Regions from separate parts of the Amycolatopsis sp. DSM 110486 genome, predicted to be linked through region 3. Evidence: riboswitches for the same ligand, from Rfam matches in the RefSeq annotation. Region 3 holds a riboswitch; each other region holds the start of a gene.
The links. Region 3 has a riboswitch for thiamine pyrophosphate ahead of K1T34_RS10450 (thiamine ABC transporter substrate binding subunit). Riboswitches for the same ligand answer to the same signal wherever they lie in the genome.
Positions count from the first base shown of each region.

Region 1: another riboswitch for thiamine pyrophosphate. It lies ahead of thiC (phosphomethylpyrimidine synthase ThiC); the one in region 3 lies ahead of K1T34_RS10450 (thiamine ABC transporter substrate binding subunit).
Region 2: another riboswitch for thiamine pyrophosphate. It lies ahead of thiO (glycine oxidase ThiO); the one in region 3 lies ahead of K1T34_RS10450 (thiamine ABC transporter substrate binding subunit).

Region 1 is NZ_CP080519.1:2,838,770-2,841,026, reverse strand. Features, by position in the region: gene thiC (phosphomethylpyrimidine synthase ThiC) at 1-1,131, opposite strand, end outside; TPP riboswitch at 1,125-1,256, opposite strand; gene K1T34_RS13860 (peptide deformylase) at 2,030-2,257, opposite strand, start outside.
Region 2 is NZ_CP080519.1:2,849,805-2,852,061, forward strand. Features, by position in the region: gene K1T34_RS13915 (thiazole synthase) at 1-158, opposite strand, end outside; gene thiS (sulfur carrier protein ThiS) at 161-361, opposite strand; gene thiO (glycine oxidase ThiO) at 361-1,437, opposite strand; TPP riboswitch at 1,431-1,536, opposite strand; gene thiE (thiamine phosphate synthase) at 1,567-2,232, shown strand; gene K1T34_RS13935 (hypothetical protein) at 2,229-2,257, opposite strand, start outside.
Region 3 is NZ_CP080519.1:2,166,875-2,169,131, reverse strand. Features, by position in the region: gene K1T34_RS10455 (4a-hydroxytetrahydrobiopterin dehydratase) at 276-563, opposite strand; TPP riboswitch at 597-710, shown strand; gene K1T34_RS10450 (thiamine ABC transporter substrate binding subunit) at 734-1,792, shown strand; gene K1T34_RS10445 (iron ABC transporter permease) at 1,768-2,257, shown strand, end outside.

The sequences.
Region 1 (2,257 bases), 670 kb from region 3:
CGTCGCGAGTGGTCCGAGGGTGTAGAACGGCGCCTCGCCGGTGAGCTGTTCCTCCAGCTCCACGTTCTCCTTGATCTTGTGCATCGGCACGTGGCCGGGGCCCTCGATCATCACCTGCACGTCGTGCTCACGCGCGATGTGCGTGAGCTCACCGAGGGTCTCGAGCTCGGCGAACTGCGCGCGGTCGTTGGCGTCGGCGATCGAGCCGGGGCGCAGGCCGTCGCCGAGGGAGAACGTGACGTCGTACTTGCGCAGGATCGCGCAGAGTTCCTCGAAGTTCGTGTACAGGAAGGATTCCTGGTGGTGCGCGAGGCACCACGCGGCCATGATCGAGCCGCCGCGGCTCACGATTCCGGTCACGCGCCGGGCGGTGAGGGGGATGTAGCGCAGCAGCACTCCCGCGTGGACGGTGACGTAGTCCACACCCTGCTCGCACTGCTCGATGATCGTGTCGCGGTAGACCTCCCACGACAGCTTCTCCGGCTCCCCGTCGACCTTCTCCAGCGCCTGGTAGATCGGCACGGTGCCCACGGGCACGGGGGAGTTGCGGACGATCCACTCGCGCGTCTCGTGGATGCGCTTGCCGGTGGACAGGTCCATGATCGTGTCGGCACCCCAGCGGGTGGCCCACACCATCTTGTCGACCTCTTCCTCCACTGAGGACCAGACGGCCGAGTTGCCCATGTTCGCGTTGATCTTCACCAGGAACTTCTTGCCGATGATCATCGGCTCGCTCTCCGGGTGCTTGCGGTTGGCGGGGATCACCGCCCGCCCGCGCGCGACCTCGTCGCGCACGAACTCAGGTGAGCACCGCTCGCGCGCGGCGATGAACTCCATCTCGCGCGTGATCACGCCCGCTTTCGCCCAGCCGAGCTGGGTGTTGTGCGCGCGGCCGTCGGCCCAGCCCGTGCGCAGCGGGTGAAGTCCATTGTGGACGTCGATCTTCGCGTCCGGGTCGGTGTACGGCCCGGACGTGTCGTACACGTCGAAGTGCTCACCGTTCGACAGGTCGATGCGCCGCGCCGGAACCCGCAGGCCCGATTCGGTGCGGTGGTAGACCTTGTGCGAACCGGTGATCGGCCCCGTGGTCACGGAAGGCGTGATGGCAGGCTCGTTCTCCAGCGTCGTCAACGACGTTCACTCCCTACGCCGGCATTACCCGGTCAGGTTCATGCGGTCGGCGGCACCGGGTGTCCACAGACAGACACCAGCCGCCCTCTCAGCCCGCCAAGGCGCGAGCTCCCGCGTTGGTTATGAGGTTGTCCCTCGACCATGCCACGGCGGATCATGCGAGCACAAGCCACCCCCGCGTCCGGTGTGTTCTTCACCGGATCGGAGCATCCGGCCGACAGGCGGTCACATGACCGTCACCTGCGCCGACTTCGGGGCGCCTCGTGAGGAAAGTTCTGCTCGCCGGACTGGTGGCGGTGTTGGCGATGAGCGCGGCCCGGTTCCGGTTCCTTAGCGGTCAAGAGGCCCCAGGCCACCGCTCTCCGTGGATTCCGCGCGATTCCGCCGACTACTCCCGCGGCCGGCGCGATTACCTGTCCACCGTTGCGCACGGCTCCGTCTTCATTGACGAGCCCACGCCCCCGATCGTGCTCACCGTCTCGCCGGCCCACAACCGCCGGAAATCGCGGCCAAGCCGCCTGTGTCCTCAGTAACTCACCTTGGGAAAGCCCCCACCCATCCTCGGGGGAACGGCCCTTGGCCAGTCTACCGCTCCCCACCGACAAAATAATCTCCGAAGCCGAGTTGTCCACAGCGAAGCCGAGTTGTGGACAACAACAGAAAACCCGCCCCCCGCAACAAAAAACGCGCCGGCGCAACACCGATCACGGCTGCGCAGGAAAGCCTCGGGCGAAAAAGAGAACCGTCGTCGTTCGGTGCCTTCGTCAGACACCATGCCGGATCAGGTCTGGGATAAAACCCCGCCGTCGTGCGCGAGCATTTCCTCGGCCGCTGACCCGCTGAAACGACGAATCTCCCGGCCCTAACCCGGGACCGGGAGACTCGTCGACAAAGAAACTCAGGCTTCGGCCGGCTCGTCCTTCGGCGGCAGCCAGCTCAACCCCGGCACGCCCCATTTGTTCTTCTTCAGCATCTTCTTCGCCGCCCGCGCGTGGCGGCCCACCAGGCGATCGAGGTACAGGTACCCGTCGAGGTGGTCCGTCTCGTGCTGCAGGCAGCGGGCGAAGTAGCCGGTGCCCTCGACGGTGATCGGCTCACCCGTCACGTCGAAACCGGTCACGCGCGC
Region 2 (2,257 bases), 680 kb from region 3:
CCGCCGTCGGCGTCGGCTTTGCGCATGGCGACCGTCGTCAGCTCGGTGCCCGACGCGACCAGCGCGCGTTCCAGCACCGACAGGTTCCCGGCACCACCGGTCCCGATGATCAGCCTCGACGACAGCTTGTGTTCGCCGATGACCAGAGCGTCGTCCATCGTCAGCCTCCCTGCACCGCGGTCAGCACGTCGATGTTCGCGCCCTTCGGCACCACCGACGCCTCCCACTCGCCCCGGCGCACGACCTCGCCGTTCACCGCGACGGCAACGCCCTGGCGGGCCACGTCGAGTGCGTCGAGCACCTCGGACACGGTGGCGCCGTCGGGGAACTCGCGCCAGCTCCCGTTGACCTTGATCTCCATCAGACTCGCTCCTTCTGCAGCAAACGGGCGGGCGCGGCCGCCCCGATCTCGTCCGGTGGGGCCTCGCCGGCCAGCCACGCGACCACGGCGTCTGCGGTCACAGGGGCCATCAGCAGACCGTTGCGGTGGTGCCCCGTCGCCGCGTACACGCCTTCGCCGAGCTCGCCGATGTACGGCAGCGCGTCGCGGCTTCCCGCGCGCAGCCCGGCCGCGGTCTCGACGAGCTCGTACTCCATGATGCCCGGCAGGATCCGTTCGCCGCCTTCCAGCAGCTCCCGCACGCCACGCGCGGTCACGGTCTCGTCGAAGCCCGCTTCGTACTGCGTCGCGCCGAGCACCAGCTCGCCGTCAGCGCGCGGCACGAGGTAGATCGGCCGGCCCTCGACCATCGCGCGCACCGTGTACGGCGGGGGCGGCAGGCAGCCCCGACGCGGCCGCAGTCGCAGGATCTCGCCTTTGAGCGGCCGCACGGCGTCGGCCAGCAGCGGGTGCAGCTTGCCTGTCCACGCGCCGGCAGCCAGCACAACGGGACCGGTCACATCGTCGAGCGAAGTCACCCGCGACGCCGAGAACTCGACACCCCGCTTCGCGCACGCGGAGAGCAGCGCCGTCAGCAGCTTCCGGTTGTCGACAGCCAGGTCACCCGGCACGTGCAGCCCGCTACGCACCGCGCCCAGGCCCGGCGCGAGCCGCCGCGCCGCCCGCCCGGTGAGCCGCTCGACGTCACGGCCCAGCGAGGCCAGGTACTCCGCGAGGATGTCGAGGTGCCCGGCGTCGGCGCTGTCGAACGCGACCACGATCGTGCCGTGCGAAGCCAGCCCGGGGTCCGTGCCCTCCGCCGCGAGGTCCCGCGCGAACGCGGGCCAGCGCCGCAGCGACTCCTCGCCAAGGCTGAGCACGTGCTCCTCGCCCGGCCACGCCTCCGTGACCGGCGCGAGCATGCCGCCCGCCAGCCAGGACGCACCGCGCGCGGGGGCCGGGTCGACCACCGTGACGCGATGGCCGCGGGCCGCCGCGCGCCAAGCCGCGGACAGGCCGATGACACCACCGCCGACGATGGTGAGGGTCTCACTCATGGAATCACGCTCCCTGCGCCGGCATGACCCGGATCAGGTTCCACGGTCGGAGCGGCAGCTCCCTCTCAGCCCGTGCCTCGGGCTCCCGTGCGGACCACCCCACCGTAGCGCGCGGGTAACGTCCCCGCCATGCCCGCCCTGACCGGATCACAGATCCGCACCCGCCTGGCCGATTCGCGGCTGTACTTGTGCACCGACGCCCGCTCGTCGCGCGGCGACCTCGCCGAGTTCATCGACGCGGCGCTGGCCGGCGGCGTCGACATCGTGCAGCTGCGGGACAAGACGAACGGCGCCCCGCTCGAGGCCGCGCAGGAGATCGCGGCGCTCGAGGTGCTCGCCGAAGCGTGCGCGCGCCACGGTGCGCTGCTGTCGGTCAACGACCGCGCCGACGTCGCCCTCGCCGTGGGCGCCGACGTGCTGCACCTGGGTCAGGACGACATCCCCGTGCCGCTCGCGCGCCGCGTCCTTGGCGACGACGTGGTGATCGGCCGCTCCACCCACTCGATCGAGCAGGCCACGGCGGCCGCCGCCGAGGACGGCGTGGACTACTTCTGCACCGGCCCGTGCTGGCCGACGCCGACCAAGCCCGGCCGGCACGCACCCGGCCTGGACCTGGTCCGGGCCACCGCGAAAACCGGTACCGACCGGCCGTGGTTCGCGATCGGCGGCATCGACACCGAGCGGCTGCCGGAGGTGCTGGCCGCCGGGGCGTCGCGGATCGTGGTGGTCCGCGCCATCATCGACGCCGAGGACCCGAAGGCGGCCGCGGAAACGCTGAAGTCCCAGCTCGCTTAGGGCGACGGCGTCCCCGACGGCGCAC
Region 3 (2,257 bases):
GGTGGGCGAGTTGTTCATCGCGTGTCCTAGCGGGGGCGGGGCGGGCGGATTCCGCTGGAATAGCGCGCTGATCAAGGGTGGTGTTACGGCCTGTGGTCGAGATCACGGTGGGCGCGGAAAGTGCGCCACAGGACCGCGCCGGCGGAGGCCACCATCAGGGTGAACGCGATGGTGCCGACGACGATTGCCTGGGTCATGAAAAGGGGTCCCTCCTCGTGGAACGTACGAAAGGGGGACGTGTCAGCCCGCGGAAGGTGTCGCGACAGTAGGGCGCGTCACACGGTGAGCGCGGCGTCGATCTGAGCGGCGAGGGCGAAGTCCTTCGAGGTGAGGCCGCCTTCCGAATGGGTGGAGAGGCGGAAGGTCACCGTGCGCCAGCGGATGTCGATGTCCGGGTGGTGGTCGGCGGCCTCGGCGAGTTCGGCGACGCGGACGACGTAGGCCACGGCGTTCGGGAAGGAAGACAGGGTCACCGAACGGGTGATCGTGGCGCCGTCGCGCTGCCAGTCGGGGACGGTGGTCAGGGCGGATGAAATCTCGGAGTCGCTCAGTAGTTGCGCCATGTGTCCAATGGTGAACCCGTTTGGGCTACGCTGCACGGTTGCCACGGGAGTCCGGTACGCCGGGCTGAGAGGCGGGTGCCCGAGACCCGCGACCGTTCGCACCTGAATCCGGATCATGCCGGCGCAGGGAGGCCTGCTCTCCTTGCTCACGGCGAAGTGCAGGAGGGCAGATGATTCCGCGGACCGCACGCACGGTGCTGGGCCTGGCCACGGTCACGGCACTGGCGAGTGCCTGCTCGCTGTCCGGCGGCAGCTCGGGCGGCGACGCCCAGCAGACCCCGACGGTCACGCTCGTCACCCACGACTCGTTCGTCGCGCCGCAGGACGTGCTCGACGCGTTCCAGCGCCAGTCCGGCATCAAGCTCAAGATCCTCAAGTCGGGCGACGCGGGGGAGCTCACCAACAAGCTGGTGCTCACCAAGGCGAACCCGATCGGCGACGTCGCGTTCGGCGTGGACAACACGTTCGCCTCGCGAGCACTGAACGAAGGCGTCTTCCAGGCGTACACGAGCCCCGAGGCCGACCGCGGGCCGCAGCGGTACTCGGTGGACCCACAGCACCGCCTGAGTGCCGTTGATGTCGGCGACGTCTGCGTCAACATCGACCCCGCGTACTTCGCGAGCAAGCACCTGCCGGAACCCAAGACGTACGACGACCTCGCCGACCCGAAGTACAAGGACCTCACCGTCGCCGAGAGCCCCGCCACAGCGTCGCCCGGGCTGGCGTTCCTGCTGGGCACCGTGGCGAAGTACGGCGAGCAGGGCTGGCACGACTACTGGGCCAAGCTCAAGGCCAACGGCGTCAAGGTCGACAGCGGCTGGGAAGAGGCCTACACGAAGGACTTCTCCGGTTCCTCGGGCAAGGGCCCGCGCCCGATCGTGGTCTCGTACGCGTCCTCGCCGGCCGCCGAGATCGGCGACGACGGCAAGCCGCGCACCAAGGCCCTGCTCGACACGTGCTTCCGCCAGATCGAGTACGCCGGCGTCCTCGCGAACACCAAGCAGGTACCGCAGGCCCAGAAGGTGGTCGACTTCCTGCTCTCGCAGCAGTTCCAGTCGACGGTCGCGGCCAACATGTACGTCTACCCGGCCCGCGAGGGCGTCGACCTGCCCGCCGGCTGGGCCGCGGCCGCGCCGCTGCCGCAGGACCCCGCGACTCTGCCCGCCGACCAGATCCAGGCCGGCCGTGAGAAGTGGATCGGTGAATGGCGCTCGCTCATGGGCGCGTAACGCAGGCGCAGACCGCGCGCACGGCGGGCCTGGCGCTGCTCGGCCTGCTGCCCGTCGCGTTCCTGGTCGTGTTTTTCGCCTGGCCGGTCGTCGCGATCCTCGGCCGTGGCTTCTCGGCGGGCGGCGTCGACACGGTCTTGGCCGACGCGCAGACTTGGCAGCTCGCCGCGTTCACGCTGGTCAGCGCCGCCGCTTCGACGGTCGTCGCCGTGGTCGCGGGGCTGCCGGTGGCGTACGTGCTCGCGCGTGTGAAGCTGCCGGGCGTCGGGCTGGCGCGCACGCTGGTGCTGGTGCCGTTCGTGCTGCCGACGGTGGTCGTCGGGCTCGCGTTCCGCGCGTTGTGGCCCGACGGTGGCGTGTTGCCGCTGGTCCTGGCCAACGCGTTTTTCAACGTCGCCGTGGTCGCCCGGACCGTCGCCGGGCTGTGGAGCTACCTCGACCCGCGGGCGACGGAGGCCGCCCGCG